3 regions of the Duganella sp. GW821-FHT01E12 genome follow, and region 1 is predicted to be linked to each of the others. Evidence: predicted binding sites of a transcription regulator. Region 1 holds the regulator's gene; each other region holds the start of a gene.
What was found. The regulator HrcA, encoded in region 1, represses chaperone genes, less so after heat shock. The targets are predictions, from matches to a motif close to TTAGCACTCNNNNNNNNNGAGTGCTAA.

Region 1 (6,269 bases):
GTCAGGCCGGTGATGGTGCCCGACAGGGCCAGGTTGCCGTTGCCGCCGCCGCAGGCGTTCAGCAGGGCGGCGCACACCAGGGCGAGGCCTGAACGCAGATACACACTTTTCATAAAAATCTCTCTCCAAATCGAATAGGGCCGGCAACACTCGGGTGCAGCATCTTACACGGAATGGGCCGTATTTTAGTGCATTTGCTAAGCCCGGGGCCGCCGAGCGATGTAACAGCTTGTGACACCCGGGGCCGCGCCAGCGCTCAGCGCACCTGCGCCACCGCGCAGCGCGAGCGCTTGCCGTCGAGCCGGCAGCTGTTGCGCACCCGGCCCGCAAGGTCGTGCACCTGCACCAGCCAGCGGTCCGCGTCTTCGCGCTCCATGGTCATGTAGCCGTAGCCGTCGACCCAGGAGCTGAACTGTTCGACCCGCGCGCCCGGCGCCGGCGTCACGCCGTCCGGCAGGCGCTCGGGCAGCGGCACGGTGTCCTCGGCGGTGCCGGAAAAGCCGGAGATGAACTGGCTCGGATGGCCGCTGTCAAAGCTCAGTTGTTCCCACAGGTGCACATGGCCCGACAGCATGGCCTGGACCGGCTCGGGCAGCAGCTGCGGGTTGAGCGAGCCGAACGCTTGCTGCAGGCCGGCGTCGCCCGGCAGCAGCCGCACCGAGCCGTCGGCGCGGCGGTCGGCGCCCATGCCCAGCAGCGGATGGTGGGCGATGCCGATGTTGCGCGGCGCCTGGCGCGCCAGCGCGTCGAACCGGCGGTACAGCGCGCGGTAGCTGTCGTAGCCCGGCTCGCCCGGCTTGAAGCCCTTCCACGTGGTGTTGGCGGTGTCGAGCACCAGCAGCTGGGTGTCCTGGCCGATCGGCACGGCGTAGGGCTCGCTGTAGTTGCCGAGCGCGTCGTCGGCGGCGGCGTTGCAGTCGCGTCCGGGCAGCAGCGGGCGCGGATCGAGCAGGCGCCAGTAGCCCTGGCCGCCGCGCAGGCAGTTCTCGTGGTTGCCGCGCGCCATGATCCACGGCGCCGCCCGCAGCAGCGCCGCGCCGGGCGCGAAGAAGTCGGCGTCCCAGGCGTCCCAGCCGTAGCCCCAGGGACTGCCGGCGCAGCCGGCGTCGCCGTCCGGGCAGGCGTTTTCGCGGTAGTGGTAGTCGCCCACGTGGATCACCAGCTCCGGGCCCCACGCGGCGGCCGCGGCCGCGATGGCGGCGAACGGATAGTCGGCCGCGCGGTTGCAGGCCTGGTAGCTGTGGCTGCTCTTTTGCAGGCGGCAGCCGGTGTCGCCGATGACCACGATGCGGCGCGGCGCGGCCGGCGGCAGCGGCAATGTCCGGCCCAGCACGCTGGCCTGGGCGTAGCTGCCGGCGGCCGGCAGCGCGGCCTCGCAGGTCAGCAGCGGGAAGGCGGCCGGCTTGGAATCGGCCGGCGCCGACGCCGTGGCGCGCAGCGGCAGCGTGGCGGCCGGCGCGCGCAAGGCCATCGGCTGGACGCGGCCGTCGATGGCGATGGCGGGGCAGGCGGGGGCGTCGATCAGCACGCGCGCGACGGCGGCGCCGCCTTCGCCCAGCACCACGAAGGAGGTGAAGGCCGGCGGCTGGCCGACGGTGGCGCAGCCGGCCAGCAGGGCGGCAGGCAGGGCGATGGACAGGGCGGCTGACAGGGCGGCTGCCGGCGGCGCACGGCGGCGCACGGTTGCGAGGATGGTCAAGGGCACGGGGTCTCCAGCGGGGCAATCCGATAATTTACCACGCCGTCGCCGGGCGGCAATCGGTGCGACAATACGCAGATTCCACAACCACCGACCGTAAGCCACCATGACCCCACGCCGCCCGCACGCCCTGCTGTTCGACCTTGACGACACCCTGTGGCCGATCGCCCCGGTGATCGCGGCGGCGGAAACCAGCTGGCACGCCTGGCTGGCCGAGCACGCGCCCGAGGTGACGCGGCGCTACTCGGTCGAGGCGCTGCGCGCGCGCCGCGCGGCCCTGCTGGAACAGCAGCCCGAGCTGGTGGTGGACCTGTACCGGCTGCGCCGCCTGACGCTGGAGCAGGCCTTCGCCGAGGCCGGAGCCGACGCCGCCCACATCGACGGCGCCATGCGCCACTTCCACGTGCAGCGCAACGCCGTCACGCCGTTCGGCGAGGTGCCGGCCGCGCTGGCGCAGCTGCAGGCCATGCTGCGCCTGGGCGTGGTCACCAACGGCAACGCCGACCTTGAAGTCATCGGCCTGCACCACCATTTCGACACCGTGCTGGCCTCGGCGCGCTTCGGCCGCGCCAAGCCCGACCCGTCCATTTTCCTGGCCGCCTGCGAGGCCATGGGCGTGGCGCCGCGCGACGCGGTCTACGTCGGCGACGACCTGCGGCTGGACGTGCAGGGCGCGCAGGGCGCCGGCCTGCGGGCGGTGTGGATGAACCGCCGGGGCGCGCAGCACGAGGCCGGCATCGCGCCGGACGCCACCTGCGCCAGTTTCGATGAACTTCTGGCATGGGTTCGTGCGCAAATGCAGCATTGATGCCACGCGGCGGCCCCCGTCCGGCGCGGAGCGTGCATAATATGCAGAAATACCATCAGTGAATGACCATGCAACTCGATACACGCGCACAAACCTTGCTCAAGGCCCTAGTCGAACGCTACATCGCGGACGGCCAGCCGGTGGGCTCGCGCGCCTTGTCCAAGATCTCCGGGCTGGACCTGTCGCCGGCCACCATCCGCAACATCATGGCCGACCTGGAGGAACTGGGCTATGTCGCCAGTCCCCACACCTCGGCCGGCCGGGTGCCGACGCCGCGCGGCTACCGCATCTTCGTCGACACCCTGCTCACCGTGCAGCACCTCGACGAGCAGTCGGTGGAGGGGCGCATGCGGCTGCAGGCGCCGCAGCCGCACAAGATGATCGCCAACGCGGCGCAGATGCTGTCGTCGCTGTCGCAGTTCGCCGGCGTGGTGCTCAGCCCGCGGCGCGAATCGGTGTTCCAGCAGATCGAGTTCCTGCGGCTGGGGGAGAAGCGCATCCTGCTGGTGATCGTCGGCCCGACCGGCGACGTGCAGAACCGGCTGCTGCTGACCGACGTCGACTACAGCCCGGCGCAGCTGGTGCAGTCGGCCAACTACATCAACCAGAACTACGGCGGCCTGGCGTTCGACGAGGTGCACACGCGGCTGCACAGCGAGGTGCGCCAGCTGCGCGACGACATGGGCCGGCTGATGCAGGCGGCGGTGGAGGCGGGCAGCGAGGCGATGGCCGACAGCTCGGACGACATGGTCATCTCGGGCGAGCGCAACCTGCTGTCGGTGAGCGACCTGTCGTCCAACATGACGTCGCTGCGGCAGATGTTCGACATGTTCGAGCAGAAGACCGGGCTGATGCAGCTGCTCGACGTGTCGAGCAAGGCCAGCGGGGTGCAGATCTACATCGGCGGCGAATCGAGCCTGGTGCCGATGGACGAGATGAGCGTGGTGACCGCGCCGTACACGGCCAACGGCAAGATCGTCGGCACGCTGGGCGTGATCGGGCCGACGCGCATGGCCTACGAGCGGGTGATACCGATCGTCGACATCACGGCCAAGCTGCTATCGAACGCGCTCAGCCATAATTGACCGTCAAGGGCGGTGCGGGCAGGCGGTCTTGGTGCAGTTGCCGTAGATGGCCAGCGCGTGCTCGGCGATCTTGAAGCCGCGCTCCTTGGCCACCAGCTGCTGGCGCGTCTCGATTTCCTCGTCGAAGAATTCCTCCACCCGGCCGCAGTCCAGGCACACCAGATGGTCGTGGTGCGAGCCCTCGTTCAATTCGAAGATGGCCTTGCCGGTCTCGAAGTGATTGCGGTTGAGCAGGCCGGCCTGCTCGAACTGGGTCAGCACCCGGTACACGGTCGCCAGGCCCACGTCCATATTGTCGGACAACAGGATCTTGTACACATCCTCGGCGGTCAGGTGGCGCACTTCGCTATTCTGGAAGATGTCCAGGATTTTGAGGCGGGGCAGCGTGGCTTTGAGGCCGCTGGCCTTCAGATCGGTGGGATTGTTGCTCATGGTGGCGACTCTTAATGGTGGTTGGCGATTGCTAGGCGACAGTTTAACGCACTCCGGCTGCCACCGCACCCTCCGCGCCGCGCGGGCCGGCCGGCGTGAAATTTACATTTGCAATGTTTTACAATTATTCTTTATAAAACAAGGACATAGTCGCCGATTTGCTGGATAATGCCATCTCTCCGAGTGCCCGCGCAGCCCCATGTCGCACCTTGTGCTTTATGATATAGCGTTTTTCGGCACTTCCGCTCGATCAGATTGAGGACAACCATGCGCGTCACCCAGGCTTTATCGCAGTCTTTGTTGCACCGTTTCACCCGCCGCGCGCCGCTGCTGGCCGGCGCCGTATGCATCGCGCTGGCCGCGGGCGGCTGCGCGTCCAACACCACGCTGGGCGAGAAATCGACCGACGTGAAGGAAACCGGCATCACGCTCGACGCCAACAAGGGTGCGCAGACGACCACCATCACCAAGCTGCAGAAGTTCATGTGGTTCTTCTCGCCCTACCGTCCCGACATCCAGCAGGGCAACTTCGTCTCCGAGGAAATGCTGTCCCAGCTCAAGACCGGCATGACGCGCGAACAGGTGCGCTTCATCTTCGGCACCGCGCTGCTGGCCGACCCGTTCCACGCCGACCGCTGGGACTACGCGTTCCGCATGGCCAAGGGCAACGGCGAACTCACCACCAGCCGCGTGATCGTGTTCTTCGACAAGGACGGCAAGGTGGCGCGCTGGGAGGGCGGCAACCTGCCGACCGAAAAAGATTACATCGCCCGCATCGCCGGCCCGGCGCCCAAGGTCAAGAAGGACCTGAACACGCCGGACGCGCGCCCGGTCGGCAACACCTCGCCGATTCCGGCCGGCGCCGACAATTCCGCCGCCGCGCCGGTCGGCGTGACGGTGAACAACGACAAGAAATAAGCACGAGGACAGCAGCATGACCAACCTGAACATCGCCATCGCCGGCGCCGGCGGCCGCATGGGCCGCATCCTGATCGAAGCGGTGCTCGACGCGCCCGACGCCCGCCTGTCCGGCGCGCTGGACCGCGCGGGCTCGGCCAACATCGGCAGCGACGCCGCCGCCTTCCTCGGCAAGCCGGCCGGCGTGGCGGTGGAGTCCGACCTGGCCAAGGGCCTGGCCGGCGCGCAGTTCCTGATCGACTTCACCCGCCCCGAGGGCACGCTGGAGCACCTGGCCTATTGCGCCGAGCACGGCATCAAGATGATCATCGGCACCACCGGCTTCGACGAGGCGGGCAAGGCGGCGATCGCGGCGGCGGCCAAGAAGACCGCCATCGTGTTCTCGCCCAACTTCAGCGTCGGCGTCAACGTCACGCTCAAGCTGCTGCAGCAGGCGGCCAAGGCGCTGGCGGTCGGCTACGACATCGAGGTGATCGAAGCCCACCACCGCCACAAGGTCGACGCCCCGTCCGGCACCGCGCTGAAGATGGGCGAAGTGCTGGCCGACGCGCTGGGCCGCGACCTCAAGGATTGCGCGGTCTACGCGCGCGAAGGCGTGACCGGCGAGCGCGACCCGTCGTCGATCGGCTTCGCCACCATCCGCGGCGGCGACATCGTCGGCGACCACACCGTGCTGTTCGCCGGCACCGGCGAGCGCATCGAGATCAGCCACAAGTCCAGCAGCCGCGTGACCTACGCGCACGGCTCGCTGCGCGCCTGCCGCTTCCTGGCCGACAAGGCCACCGGTCTGTACGACATGAACGACGTGCTGGCGCTGAACTGATGACGGCCAACCACTTCACCCTGGCCAGCTACTGGGAGCAGGGCGACGCCATCAGCCACATCGTGGCGCTGGTGTTGCTGGCGATGTCGCTGGTGAGCTGGTTCTTCATCCTGTCCAAGGCGTATGCCGCGTGGCGCATCCGCCGCAGCGCGCCGGCCGTGCAGGCGTTCTGGGAGGCGCCGTCGATGCAGGACGGCGTGGCCGCGCTGAGCCTGGCCGATCCCGAGCAGGTCTTCCTGCCGCTGGTCCAGCAGGGCGCGGCGCAGCTCAAGGCCGGCGGCCGCGTGTCGCTGGGCGGCGAGATGGGCCACGCCGCGCAGGTGACGCGCGTGCTGCGGGTGGCGATCCAGCATTCCACCAACCGCCTCGAGGGCGGGCTGACCCTGCTGGCCTCGATCGGCGCCACCGCGCCGTTTGTCGGGCTGCTGGGCACGGTGTGGGGCATCTACCACGCGCTGGCCAATGTGTCGGCCAGCGGCACGGTGCAGATCGACAAGGTGGCCG
Region 2 (6,269 bases), on a different contig from region 1:
TGGGGCTGGCGTTGGGCATGCTGTCGGACAGCACGAAGTTGCTGGTGGTGCCGTCGGGCGCGGTCAGCGCGAAGCTGTAGCTGATGTAGCCGGCCCATACACAGACGGCGCCGACGCGGCAGCGGCTGTCGTTGACGCGCTCGAGCTTGAGGCTGGGCGCGCTGGCGGTGGCGCCGCTGACGCCGGGCATGGCGGCCGGCGCGAGGGCGACGCTGGCGCCCTGCGTCAGCACGTAGGTCTGGTTGAACGGCTGCGGCTGCGGCGCGGCGCCGGCGCGGCCGACGGCCGACGCCGAACCGCAGGCGTGCAGCATGGCCAGCACGGCGGCCAGCAGCGGCAGGATGATCAACTGCCTGGCGAGTGTGGATTTCATTGGCATCCTCTTCCTTCAGAGTAGACGGCAAGCTTAGCAAAAAGATCACGTCGATGTCGCACGAACCGCAGCTTTGCAGCGCTGGGTCAAACTATGTGCCGTAGAATGGGGGCCCTGAATCACATAGATCGAACAAAATGAAAAAGACCGGCATGGCGAAAAGCGACGCTAAAAAATTAATGGGCCAGATGTCCGCCCCTGGCGCCGCCAGCTTCGGCAAGGTGGCCGAGGTGGTCGACAAGCGGGAACAGCGCAAGCGCGACCAGGCGTTGGGGCTGGTGCCGTTCGCGGTCAAGCTCAACGGCGAGCTGGTGCAGCAGCTGCACGCCAGGGCGAAGGAGCGCGACGTCGACCTGAACCAGCTGGTCGGCGAGCTGCTGGCGCAAGGCCTGGGTGCGGCGTAAAACGTAAAAAAAGCCCCGGACGGGGCTTTCCTCAGGGCGCGGCCGCTTACACGTAGGCGGCCAGCGCGCCCTTCATTTTCTTCAGCGCGGCCACTTCGATCTGGCGGATGCGCTCGGCCGAGACGCCGAACTCTTCCGCCAACGTGTGCAAGGTGGCGCCGGAGCCGTCGTCGTTGGCCAGCCAGCGGCTTTCCACGATGCGGCGCGAGCGGGCGTCCAGCTTGCCCAGCGCTTCCTCCAGCCCTTCCGATTGCAGGCGGGTCACCTGTTCGGCCTCCAGCACGCGGGTCGGCTCGCTGGCCTCGGACGACAGGTAGGCGATCGGCGCGAACTTGTCGTCCTCGTCGTCGTTGGGCGATTCCAGCGCGATGTCGCGCCCGCTCAACCGGGTTTCCATCTCGATCACTTCCTCGCGCTTGACGTCCAGCATCTTGGCCAGGCTGTCGATCTGGGTCGGGGTCATCGCGTCCAGGCCGGTCTTGTGGCTGCGCAGGTTGAAGAACAGCTTGCGCTGGGCCTTGGTGGTGGCCACCTTGACCAGGCGCCAGTTCTTCAGGATGTACTCGTGCATCTCGGCCTTGATCCAGTGCATGGCGTACGACACCAGGCGCACGCCCTGGTCCGGGTCGAAGCGCTTGACCGCTTTCATCAGGCCGATGTTGCCTTCCTGGATCAGGTCGGCGTGCGGCAGGCCGTAGCCCAGATAGCCGCGCGCGATCGACACCACCAGGCGCAGGTGCGACAGCACCAGCTCCTGGGCGGCGCCCAGGTCGTTCTTTTCCTTGAGGCGCTTGGCCAGCGAGATTTCATCGTCGTGCGTCAGCATCGGCAGGCGGTTGACGGCCGAAATGTAGGCGTCCAGGTTGCCCAGGTTGCCAGTGAACCCGAGTCCCAGGGCGCGATTGGTGGCGGGTACCAATGCGGTCGGTGCGGACATCATAGTCATTTTCATTCCTTCGCTCGAAGATGTTGCTTAATCTCAATGTTGCTTGGTTCCGAAGAGAATTGTTTTTCTCTTCAGTTGCCATATATTAGCACTCTCCTTGCTTGAGTGCCAATCGCCAGATATTTATCGCTTTGATAGTAAAAATACTATGACGTTTTTAAGCATCATGGCTTCTGCAATATCAAGCATGCGCGTTGGAGCTTAGGCCGGCCTTAATGCTAAGGGGGCTGGATGGGCCCTTCCGTGCGCGGACGCACGGAAGGGTGGAGGGATCAGTTCAGGCGGGACAGGTGGCGCTGCACGGACAGCAGGGCGCCGATGAGGCCGAGGCCGGCCGACAGGGCCAGCAGGCCGGCCATGGCCAGCGGCGGCAGCGGCGCCAGCTGGAATTCGGAGGCGTACAGCCGGGCGAATTCGGCGATCGCCACGTTGAGCGGACGCAGCGCCAGCGACACCGCGCCCAGCGCCACGCCGCCCGCGCACAGGCCCAGCAGCGCGCCGGTGTAGTAGAAGGGGCGGTGGATGAAGCTGTCGGTGGCGCCGATCAGCTTGGACACCAGGATTTCCTCGCGCTGGGTCATCACCTGCAGGCGGATGGTGTTGAAGATCACCGCCACCACCACCGTGCCCAGCGTGGCCGCCAGCAGCAGCAGCGCCAGGCGCAGCACGTTGAGCAGCGCGGCCAGGCGCTTGACCCAGGCCGAATCGACCTGCACCGTGTCGACGCCGGGCAGGGCGCGGATCTGCTCGGCCAGCTGGTCGACGTCGCCGCCGGCCTGGGCGTTGCGGAAGGCGTCGAGCTTGAGCACGTAGCTGTCGGGCAGCGGGTTCTCGCCCAGCGTGGTCAGCACGTCGGCCAGGCCGCTCTTGTCCTTGAGCTGGTCGAGCGCCTTTTCGCGCGGGGTGAAGACGATCCTGGCCTGCTTGTCGCGCACCGTCTGGCGCAGCGACACGGCCAGCGCCTCGGCCTGCTCGCGCGGGGTGTCCTGCTTGAGGAAGACGCTGATCTCGGGATCGACCGACAGCTGCTCGGACATGGGGCGCACGTTGTCGAGCAGGGTGACGCCGGTGAACGGCAGCGCCAATGCGATCGCCACCACCAGGATGTTGAACACAAAGCCGCCGGGCGAGCGGCGCAGGTGCACCAGGGCCGCGGCCAGCGCGTAGCGGTGTTGCCGGAACCAGAGCGTCATGCCGCCACCTCCAGCTGGCCGTGCTTGAGATGGATGACGCGCGCGGCGGCGTCCAGCATCTGTTCGTCGTGGCTGGAGATCAGGCAGGTCACGCCCACCGAATGGAAGGCCTTGAGCGCGTCGAGCACCTGGTTGGCGCTGGCGCGGTCCAGGTTGGCGGTGGGTTCGTCGGCCAGGATCACCTGCGGGCGGTTGACGATGGCGCGCGCGATCGACACGCGCTGCTGTTCGCCACCGGACAGGGCCAGCGGCTGGGCGCCGGCCCGTTCCAGCAGGCCCACCTTGTCGAGGGCGGCGCGGGCGCGCTGCTCGGCCTGGGCGCGCGAGGCGCCCGTCACCAGCAGCGGCAGCATGACGTTGGCCAGGATGGAGCGGTCGGTCAGCAGCCGTTGCTGCTGGAAGATCAGGCCCAGGTTGCGCCGCAGGAAGGGCACGGCGGCCGGCTTGATGCGGGCGATGTCCTGGCCGTTGACGATCACGTGGCCGGCGCTGGGGCGCTCGACGGCGGCGATCATCTTGAGCAGGGTGGACTTGCCGGCGCCCGAGGGGCCGGCCAGGAACACCAGCTCGCCCTTGGCCACGGTGAACGAGACGTCGCGCAGCGCCGTCGCGTCGGGGGAATATTGTTTCGAGACGTTGCGGAATTCGATCATGGGGCGCTTATCGTTGGGGTTAGCCCAGCAGGGCTTCGACAAACTCGGCCGCGACGAAGGGCTGCAAGTCCTCGATCTTCTCGCCGATGCCGATGAAGTACACCGGCACCGGGCGCACGCGGGCGATGGCGGCCAGCACGCCGCCCTTGGCCGTGCCGTCGAGCTTGGTGATCACCAGGCCGGTCAGCTTGAGGGCGTCGTCGAAGGCCTTGACCTGGGCCAGCGCGTTCTGCCCGGTGTTGCCGTCGATGACCAGCAGCGTTTCGTGCGGCGCGCCCTCCATGCCCTTGCCGATGACGCGCTGGACCTTTTTCAGCTCCTCCATCAGGTGCAGCTGGGTCGGCAGGCGGCCGGCGGTGTCGATCATCACCACGTCCAGGCCCTTGGCCTTGCCGGACTGCACGGCGTCGAACGAGACGGCGGCCGGGTCGCCCGAGGCTTGCGAGATCACGGTGATGTTGTTGCGCTGGCCCCAGACCATCAGCTGCTCGCGGGCGGCGGCGCGGAAGGTGTCGCCGGCGGCCAGCAGCACCGACTGGCCGTGCGTCTGCATGTGCTTGGCCAGCTTGCCGATGGTGGTGGTCTTGCCGGCGCCGTTGACGCCGGAGATCATCATCACGGTGGGCTGGTGGCGGCCCAGCTCGAACGGACGCTGCAGCGGGGTCAGCAGCTCGATCAGCAGCTGCTTCAGCGCGGCCTTGACGGCGGCCGCGTCCAGCAGCTTGTCGTCCTTGACCTTTTGCTTGAGCGCGTCGAGCAGGTACTGGGTGGCGTCGACGCCGGCGTCGGACATCAGCAGGGCCGCCTCCAGCTCGTCGTACAGGTCGTCGTCGATCTTGGCGCCGACGAACAGGATGGACAGGTTGTTCGAGGTCTTGGACAGGCCGGCCTTCAGGCGCGACATCCACGACAGCTTGGGCGCCGGCTCCTCGATGGGCAGCAGCTCGGGCAGGACGGACGGTTCAGCGGCGGGGGTGGGGGCCGGTGCCGGGGCGTGAACCTGCGGCACTTCCGGGGCGACGGGTTTTTTCTTGAAGAAACTAAACATGGACATGTGGTTGGGGGCGCTTCAAGCAGATGGCCGGCAGCGCCGGACACGGGGAAAATGCCGCTATTTTACCAGAGCGCGGCGCCCCCGCCCGGCCATGCTACCCGAATGACAAGATTTCAGCCGGCCGCGGCGGCGTGGCGCTGGCGCCATTCGCCGATGGCGGCGCTGATGTCGGCCAGCGCGTAGACCCGCACGTAGGGCGGGCGGCGGCGCTTGAACGCGGCGTTGCCGCCGCCGGCCCACAGTTCGATGCTGCCGCCCAGGCGGGTGTGCAGCTCGGCCAGCGCGTCCAGCGCCTGGCGCGCGTTCATGCCGACCGAGAACGACAGCGCGATGATGTCGATGCGCTGCACGCGGGCCGCCTCGACGATGTCGAGCAGCGGCGTCTGCACGCCCAGCGAGATGCAGTGGGCGCCCTCGGCCACGCACATGGCCTCGGCCATCAGCAGGCCCAGGCCGTCGCGTTCCTGCGGCAGCGTGGTGAGCATGATGCGCGGCGCGCCCAGGTTGCTGGCGTTGGCCTGCGGCATGGCGAAGATGGCGCTGCGCATGACCACCGTCAACGATTCGGTATATAGATGTTCCTCGAAGGTGGCCAGCGCGCCGCTGGCCCAGGCTTCGCCGATCAGCGCGGTCAGCGGCGCCACCAGTTCGATCACGAAGCTTTTCAGGCCCATCATCAAGAGCGCCTGCGACAGCTTGCGGCGCAGCGCCTCCATCTGGTGGCTCTTGCACAGGTCGAGGTAGCTTTGCAGGGCGGGCGGCGGCACGCTGGCGCCGTGCAGGCTGCCGGTGGCCTGGCCGGTCAGCGCCTGCAGCTCGCTGGTGCTGTACTGGATCACCTTGCCCGGACGGTAGCCCAGGTCGATCAGGCGTTTCACCAGGCGCAGCTTGTGCACCTGCTCGATCGGATAGACCCGTTCGCCGTTCGGGTCGCGCATGGGCTGGGGGAAGTCGTAGCGCCGCTCCCACACGCGCAGGGTTTCCTTGGCGACGCCGGTGTCGCGTTCGACGTCGCTGATCGTGCTCGGAACTGTTTGTGTAGAAACGTTAATAGTCATCAGGCTTAAGCGGCGGCCATTTATTGGGCAGTCGCGAGGGTTGGCACGGGGTCCGGGTGCACTGTGCGGCCGCGGCCATGGCCGGGGTGCGCGACCTGCATTTTACATTCGATTTGCGCCCGAAAGTATGGCGCCGCCAATCGGGTTTTGCCCGGTTTGCCCTATGGGAAAGACCTTGTCCACGACACACAGTTGACATACAGAACTAATGAACTGTTTATCGACTTTCCCCTTGTTTTGTCTTGGACAAGATAATTTGCAGCAATACAAAAAAACTGTCGCTGCCAGCAACATTTCAATGCGGGCCTAGCCTGGACGGCCGGTTTGGGCTGCCGATTGTGCGCTGGATCAAGCGCGACGCCGCATGCATGGGATTCATGTTGACGCGTGCGATACGCGCGGCATTCCGGCGGATTTTGCAAGGGGCGCGCAGGAATTTGTCTCCTATTCGCAACAGGTAGCAATTTCTTACAAATTGCTGATGCAGCGCAACACCCGGCGCGCGCGACAAAATTTCCTACACTTATAAAGCGTTTACACTATGAGCAAAGTTGGTCTGAGGGCTATTTTGCCCCCGGAAAACTCTGA
Region 3 (6,269 bases), on a different contig from region 1:
GGCCAGACAGCCCAGCGACAGCGCCAGCAGCGCGACATGCCACGGCGGCGCGAACCCGGCCGGCAGCGCCAGGCCGGCGGCGATCGCCGCCATCACCAGCCCGTTGCGCAGCAGGTCCAGGCCGGACAGCGAGCGCTCGGCCTCGCCGAAGCAGCCGCAGCGGACCACGCTCTGCGTATAAAACTTGTAGCCGACCAGCGCCGTGAACACGGCCAGCATCAGCAGCGCGGCCAGCAGGCCGGCGCGCGCCAGGCCGCCGAGCAGCAGCGCGGCCACCGCCAGTTCGGCCGCCGCCACCGTGGGCGCAGCCAGCGCGCGCTGCGCCGCGCCCATGCCGAACAGGCTGGCCAGGTTGTCGCGGAAGCCGGCCAGGTCGCGCAGCTTGGCCGTGGCGGCGGCCAGCATCAGCAGCGCGACAAAGTAGCGCAGTATCTCGCCCAGGAATTGGCCGGTGCTCATCGCGGGTAGCGCTCCACGCTCCACGACGGCGCCAGGCCGCCCGGCTGCCGGCGGCGCTCGCTGGCGCCGTGGCGCGTGGCGAACAGCGCATCGCACCACGGCGCGTCCTCGCTGGCGCGCTGGCCGCCGCCGACGTGGCCCTGCAGCAGCCGCGAGATTTCCCACGCCGGCCGCTCGACCGCCGCGTCGCCGCGCACGCGCAGGCCCAGCGCCGCCAGCTCCTCGCGCGTGATCGCATAGTAGTGCGAGTGGTAGCCGGCCATCAGCTGGCCCACCAGCCGGCTGCGGAACGCCGCGTCCTCGCCGGGCAGGTGAAAGGCCAGCAGCTGCTCGCCGATCTGCTGCTGCTCCAGCGTGCTGCGGTAGAAGGCGCCCAGGCTGGCGGGGAACACGCTGCCGCACAGCAGGGCCAGCGCCTGCTGCCGCGCCTCGTCGGCCTCCACGCCGAACCACTGCTGTGCCATGTCGCCCAGGCATTTGATGTCGAGGCCGGAGAAGGCCGTGCCGTCGGCGCCGTTGAGCAGCGGATCGATGGGCGAGAACAGCGCCAGCTCGCCGGCGATGATCTCGTCGCCGCACAAGGTCAGCAGCGTGGCGGCCGACTCGCAGTGGTAGGGCACGATGAAGCTCAGCTGCCCGGCCTGGGCGCGCAGCAGCAGCGCGATGCGGCGCGCGGCCTGCACCTCGCCGCCGCGTCCGTGCAGCACCACGTCCAGCCGGCGCGCCGGAGCCAGGTCGCGGCATTGTTCGTACAGCGCCGGCAGCAGTTCCATTTCCAGGTGCGACGCGGCCAGCACCAGCACGCGGCTGTCGCGCACTGCCTCCAGCTCGCGGATGCGGTCGGCGAGGACGGTGTGCTCTAGTGCCATTGCGCGCCCTCCGCCAACGTGTCGGCCATGGCATCGATCATCTTAAACTCCGGTATCAATTGTTCGATATACAGGAACTGGCCTGCGGGATTATTTTCGAGGAACACCACCTCGCCATCGGGCGTGACGATCAGGTCCAGCGCGCCGTAGTTCAAGTCGTAGCTGCGCACGAAGGCCACGCAGCGCCGCCGCAGCTCGTCGGGCAGTTGCGCCGCCTCGTAGCGGATCGGCGCCGACATGTCGCGCGAATCGACGGCCGTGCGGGCGTCGTCCTGGCTGTGGATCCTGGCGGCGAACACCCGCTCGCCGATCACCGTCACCCGCAGCTCATATTGCTTGGGGATGTAGCGCTGGAAGTGGCAATGCAACTGGCCGACCGCTTCGACGTTGCGCAGCATGTCGTCGTCGACGATGGTGGTGCCGAGCCCGCCAGTGCTGCGCTGCTCCGGCGCCAGCTGCTCGCCGCCCAGCATCGGGTCCGACAGCGACTTGAAGATCATGTCGCCGGCCAGGCTGTCCTTGAACGCCAGCACCTCGCCCGGCGCGTTGGTGGTCAGCGAGTCCGGCACCACAAAGCCCATGCGGGCGGCGCGCTTGAGCTGCTCGCCCTTCCACTGCGCGCCGCGCAGCGCCAGCGGGTGGCTGATCCAGTAGCAGTCCAGCGTGTAGAGCAGGCTGAACAAGGCGTGTTCCGCCTCCTGCCTGGCGTAGGCCAGTTCCTGCGGCGCCAGCTCGTCGCTGAGGAAGGTGAATTCGGCCGGCTTGCGTATCCACACCGCGCCCACCTCGGCCAGATCGAGCCAGTGCTCGTCGCCACGGCGGCGTAGCTTGTGGTGCAGCGCGCCGCCGGCATGCCACTGGCAGGTCTGGAAGTCGCGCGGGAAGCGGTCCAGGTCCAGCCGGAACAGCCGGTGCCCGCCGGCCGCCAGCCTGGCGGCGACCAGGTCGGCATGCAGATCCTGGCTGTTGGTGACAATCAAAATCGTCTTGCTCATCGAATGCTCCACGACTGGGCGAAAAACAAAAAAGCCTTGCTGACGCAGCAAGGCTTTCGTGGACGGGCCAGTACTTAGCAGTAGATGCCTTTGTCGTTCCGGTGGTAGATGTTGTCGTAATCGCGGTAGTTGTCGAAGTCGACCGGGCCGGTGCAGCCGGCCACGGCAACGCCGTCGCGGACTTTCCATTGTTCTGCAGGTTTTTCTTGTGCCTGTTTCGCAGCCAGTTTGAATGCGAACAGTTTTGCCTCTTTTTGATCTGCCATTTTCATAGTCCTTAAAGAATATTGAAAAATTAACACAGTCTCTATTTGCAGCTTTGCAATAGTAGGAGCTTGGTCAGACGTTGTCAACTTCTATACCAAAAGTGCAAACATTCCTTTTTGGGTACAGATCCGCATCATTTTTGTGCTTATTTGTGTGCACGCAAGCCTAGCGTCTTGAAATACGGCAGGGTCGTCCCTATAATTGGCACTCGTTCTAAGGGAGTGCTAACAGCGCTCTCGACCAAACTTTCCGCTACAGCAACGTTGTTGGTGTAGCAACAAACTGTACCATTGTTAATTTAAGGAGTTTTGTATGAACCTTCGCCCTTTGAACGATCGCGTAATCGTCAAACGCCTCGACCAGGAAACCAAAACTGCGTCCGGCCTGATCATCCCTGATGCGGCCGCTGAAAAACCGGATCAAGGCGAAGTGCTCGCCGTCGGCAATGGCAAGATTCTGGAAGACGGCAAAGTCCGTCCGCTGGACGTCAAAGTGGGCGACCGTGTCCTGTTCGGCAAATACGCCGGCCAGACCGTCAAGGTCGATGGCCAGGAACTGATGGTCATGCGCGAAGAAGACATCATGGCAATCGTCGTCAAGTAATTGACACGCACGTTTGCACTAGTACTCACCTAATTCTGGAGAAACAACATGGCAGCTAAAGAAGTAATTTTCGGCGACGCAGCGCGCGCCAAAATGGTTGAAGGCGTCAACGTCCTGGCCAACGCAGTCAAAGTCACCCTGGGCCCGAAAGGCCGCAACGTGGTGCTGGAGCGCTCCTTCGGCGCCCCGACCGTCACCAAGGACGGCGTCTCGGTCGCCAAGGAAGTCGAACTGAAAGACAAGCTGCAGAACATGGGCGCGCAGATGGTCAAGGAAGTTGCTTCCCGCACCAGCGACAACGCCGGCGACGGCACCACCACCGCCACCGTGCTGGCCCAGGCCATCGTGCGCGAAGGCATGAAGTTCGTGGCCGCCGGCATGAACCCGATGGACCTGAAGCGCGGCATCGACAAGGCCGTTGCCGCGACCGTCGAGCAGATCGCCATCATCGCCCGTCCATGCACCACCACCAAGGAAATCGCCCAGGTCGGTTCGATCTCCGCCAACTCGGATTCGTCGATCGGCGACCGCATCGCTGAAGCGATGGAAAAAGTCGGCAAAGAAGGCGTCATCACCGTGGAAGACGGCAAGTCGCTGAACGACGAGCTGGACATCGTTGAAGGTATGCAGTTCGACCGCGGCTACCTGTCGCCATACTTCATCAACAACCAAGAGAAGCAAGTCGCGATCCTGGACAATCCATTCGTCCTGCTGTGCGACAAGAAGATCTCCAACATCCGCGACCTGCTGCCGGTACTGGAACAAGTCGCCAAAGCCGGCCGTCCACTGCTGATCATCGCCGAAGACATCGAAGGCGAAGCACTGGCCACCCTGGTGGTGAACAACATCCGCGGCATCCTGAAAACCTGCGCAGTCAAAGCCCCAGGCTTCGGCGACCGTCGCAAGGCCATGCTGGAAGACATCGCGATCCTGACCGGCGGTCAAGTGGTTGCTGAAGAAGTCGGCATGACCCTGGAAAAAATCACCCTGGAAGAACTGGGCCAGGCCAAGCGCATCGAAGTCGGCAAGGAAAACACCATCGTCATCGACGGTGCCGGCCGCGCTGAAGGCATCGAAGGCCGCGTCAAGCAGATCCGCGTGCAGATCGAAGAAGCGACCTCGGACTACGACCGTGAAAAACTGCAAGAGCGCGTGGCCAAGCTGGCCGGCGGCGTTGCCGTGATCAAGGTTGGCGCAGCCACCGAAGTCGAAATGAAAGAGAAGAAAGCCCGCGTCGAAGATGCACTGCACGCCACCCGCGCTGCCGTGGAAGAAGGCATCGTGCCAGGCGGCGGCGTAGCCCTGCTGCGCGCTCGTGCCGCGCTGAACGTCAAAGGCGACAATCCTGACCAGGAAGCTGGCATCAAGATCGTGCTGCGCGCGATGGAAGAGCCACTGCGCATGATCGTGCAAAACGCTGGCGAAGAAGCGTCGGTGGTGGTTGCTGCGGTTCTGGCCGGCAAAGGCAACTACGGCTACAACGCCGCCAACGGCACCTACGGCGACATGGTGGAAATGGGCGTTCTGGACCCAGCGAAAGTCACCCGTTCGGCACTGCAAAACGCAGCCTCGATCGCTGGCCTGATGCTGACCACCGACTGCATGATCGCTGAAGTCACCGAAGACAAACCAGCCGGCGGCATGGGCGGTATGGGTGGCATGGGCGGCATGGGCGGCATGGACGGCATGATGTAATTGCCGGCATAAGCCTCGCTGTACAGGAAAGCCAGCCTCTTCGGAGGCTGGCTTTTTTATTTGCAGAGCGCGGTGACGTTGATGAAGTCGACGAACCCGGTGGTGTCATTGGTGCCGGCGTTGTTCGTCAGCGTGCAGGTCTGGCCCGTCGGGTTGGACGACACCGTGACTTGATAGCTGGCGCCGTGCAGCTCCAGCGGCGAATACGATGCCGCGAACACGCTCAGGCCATTCGCGCTGGCCTTCAGGATATTGCCCTTGGCGTCGACGAAGCTGACGGCATTGCCGGCCGCCAGTCCCGACACGGTCACGCCCACGTGATACTTCAACAAGCCGATCATGGCAGGCTGGCACGTCACGGCGACATTGCCGATATCGACCGCGTCCTGCGCGATCGTGCCCGAGCCGTTGGCGACGGTGCAGTCGCCGCCGTTCGGATCGGCGAACTTCACGACGCTGTACGGCGCGCCTGACGCCACTGGATAGGTGAACTTGAAGCCGCCGCTGCCCTTGACGGCGATGGTCTCGGTGCCGTTGTTGACCAGCAGCAGAGTGCTGTTAGCCGACAGGCCAGCCACAGTGCCCGAAATGAGGGCCGATTTTTGGGTCGCCGGCGGGGTGGTGTCGGTCGAGCCGCCGCCGCAGCCGGCCACCGACATTGTCAGCATCAGCGCTGCAATTTTGAGTTGATTCATCTGATCTCCACGAGGTTATTGCCGAAATTATATAATTTTTATAATATTAAAAATACATCAATTGTCACAGGAGCGGTGATCCGATTGAAAAGTTAACGTTGATTCAAAGACAATCGCTCCCTACAATCGACGTTCCTCAACTTTGTTCAGATGGGACTTCCATGCGCGCCCACCGCCTACTTCCGCTGCTGCTTTGCGCCACCGCCCACGCCCAGATGCCGGCGCAGGACACTGTCAAGGGCGGCAAGGACCATCCGCTGCTGTCGCGCTTTGAGGGGTCGAAGATGGTCGGCTACGGCCTCAAGGAATTCGACGAGGTGATGCTGCCCGCCGGTAAGCGCGTCGACAACAAGGGCGGCCAGATGGCGTTCGAGAACGCGCTGCAGCTGGAGGGCAAGTACACCCGCATCGCCTACAACTTCCCGCGCGAGCGATCGGCGCTGGAGGTGATGCGCAATTACCAGGAGGCGCTGGACAAGGCGGGGTTGAAAACCGTGTTCGCCTGCGCCAAGGAAAGCTGCGGCAAGGGCTTCGGCGAGTTCTTCCTCGACAAACGCGTCGGCGATCATTTCATCCAGGGCAGCGAGGCGAGCTGGGCGCCGTTCAACTACGGCCGCGACGACGAACGCTACCTGCTGGCCAAGGGCACGCGCCCGGACGGGTCGCTGGTCCACGTGGGCGTGTAC

Region 2: the regulator HrcA is predicted to act here: its motif matches at 1,809-1,835, upstream of rpoH (RNA polymerase sigma factor RpoH).
Region 3: the regulator HrcA is predicted to act here: its motif matches at 2,792-2,818, upstream of groES (co-chaperone GroES).

Annotation. Positions count from the first base shown of each region.
Region 1 covers NZ_JBWKWR010000014.1:59,215-65,483, reverse strand. Annotated here, with positions in the region: gene AC07WS_RS27305 (hypothetical protein) at 1-113, opposite strand, end outside; gene AC07WS_RS27300 (metallophosphoesterase family protein) at 257-1,699, opposite strand; gene AC07WS_RS27295 (HAD family hydrolase) at 1,806-2,507, shown strand; gene hrcA (heat-inducible transcriptional repressor HrcA) at 2,576-3,592, shown strand; gene fur (ferric iron uptake transcriptional regulator) at 3,596-4,024, opposite strand; gene AC07WS_RS27280 (outer membrane protein assembly factor BamE) at 4,292-4,942, shown strand; gene dapB (4-hydroxy-tetrahydrodipicolinate reductase) at 4,959-5,765, shown strand; gene AC07WS_RS27270 (MotA/TolQ/ExbB proton channel family protein) at 5,765-6,269, shown strand, end outside.
Region 2 covers NZ_JBWKWR010000005.1:307,691-313,959, reverse strand. Annotated here, with positions in the region: gene AC07WS_RS17175 (hypothetical protein) at 1-373, opposite strand, end outside; gene AC07WS_RS17170 (hypothetical protein) at 511-777, shown strand; gene rpoH (RNA polymerase sigma factor RpoH) at 824-1,723, opposite strand; gene ftsX (permease-like cell division protein FtsX) at 1,996-2,916, opposite strand; gene AC07WS_RS17155 (cell division ATP-binding protein FtsE) at 2,913-3,569, opposite strand; gene ftsY (signal recognition particle-docking protein FtsY) at 3,589-4,617, opposite strand; gene AC07WS_RS17145 (MerR family transcriptional regulator) at 4,737-5,681, opposite strand.
Region 3 covers NZ_JBWKWR010000002.1:554,027-560,295, forward strand. Annotated here, with positions in the region: gene AC07WS_RS07760 (MauE/DoxX family redox-associated membrane protein) at 1-459, opposite strand, end outside; gene AC07WS_RS07765 (SDH family Clp fold serine proteinase) at 456-1,328, opposite strand; gene AC07WS_RS07770 (ATP-grasp domain-containing protein) at 1,319-2,323, opposite strand; gene AC07WS_RS07775 (hypothetical protein) at 2,398-2,589, opposite strand; gene groES (co-chaperone GroES) at 2,903-3,193, shown strand; gene groL (chaperonin GroEL) at 3,242-4,888, shown strand; gene AC07WS_RS07790 (hypothetical protein) at 4,945-5,583, opposite strand; gene AC07WS_RS07795 (OmpA family protein) at 5,745-6,269, shown strand, end outside.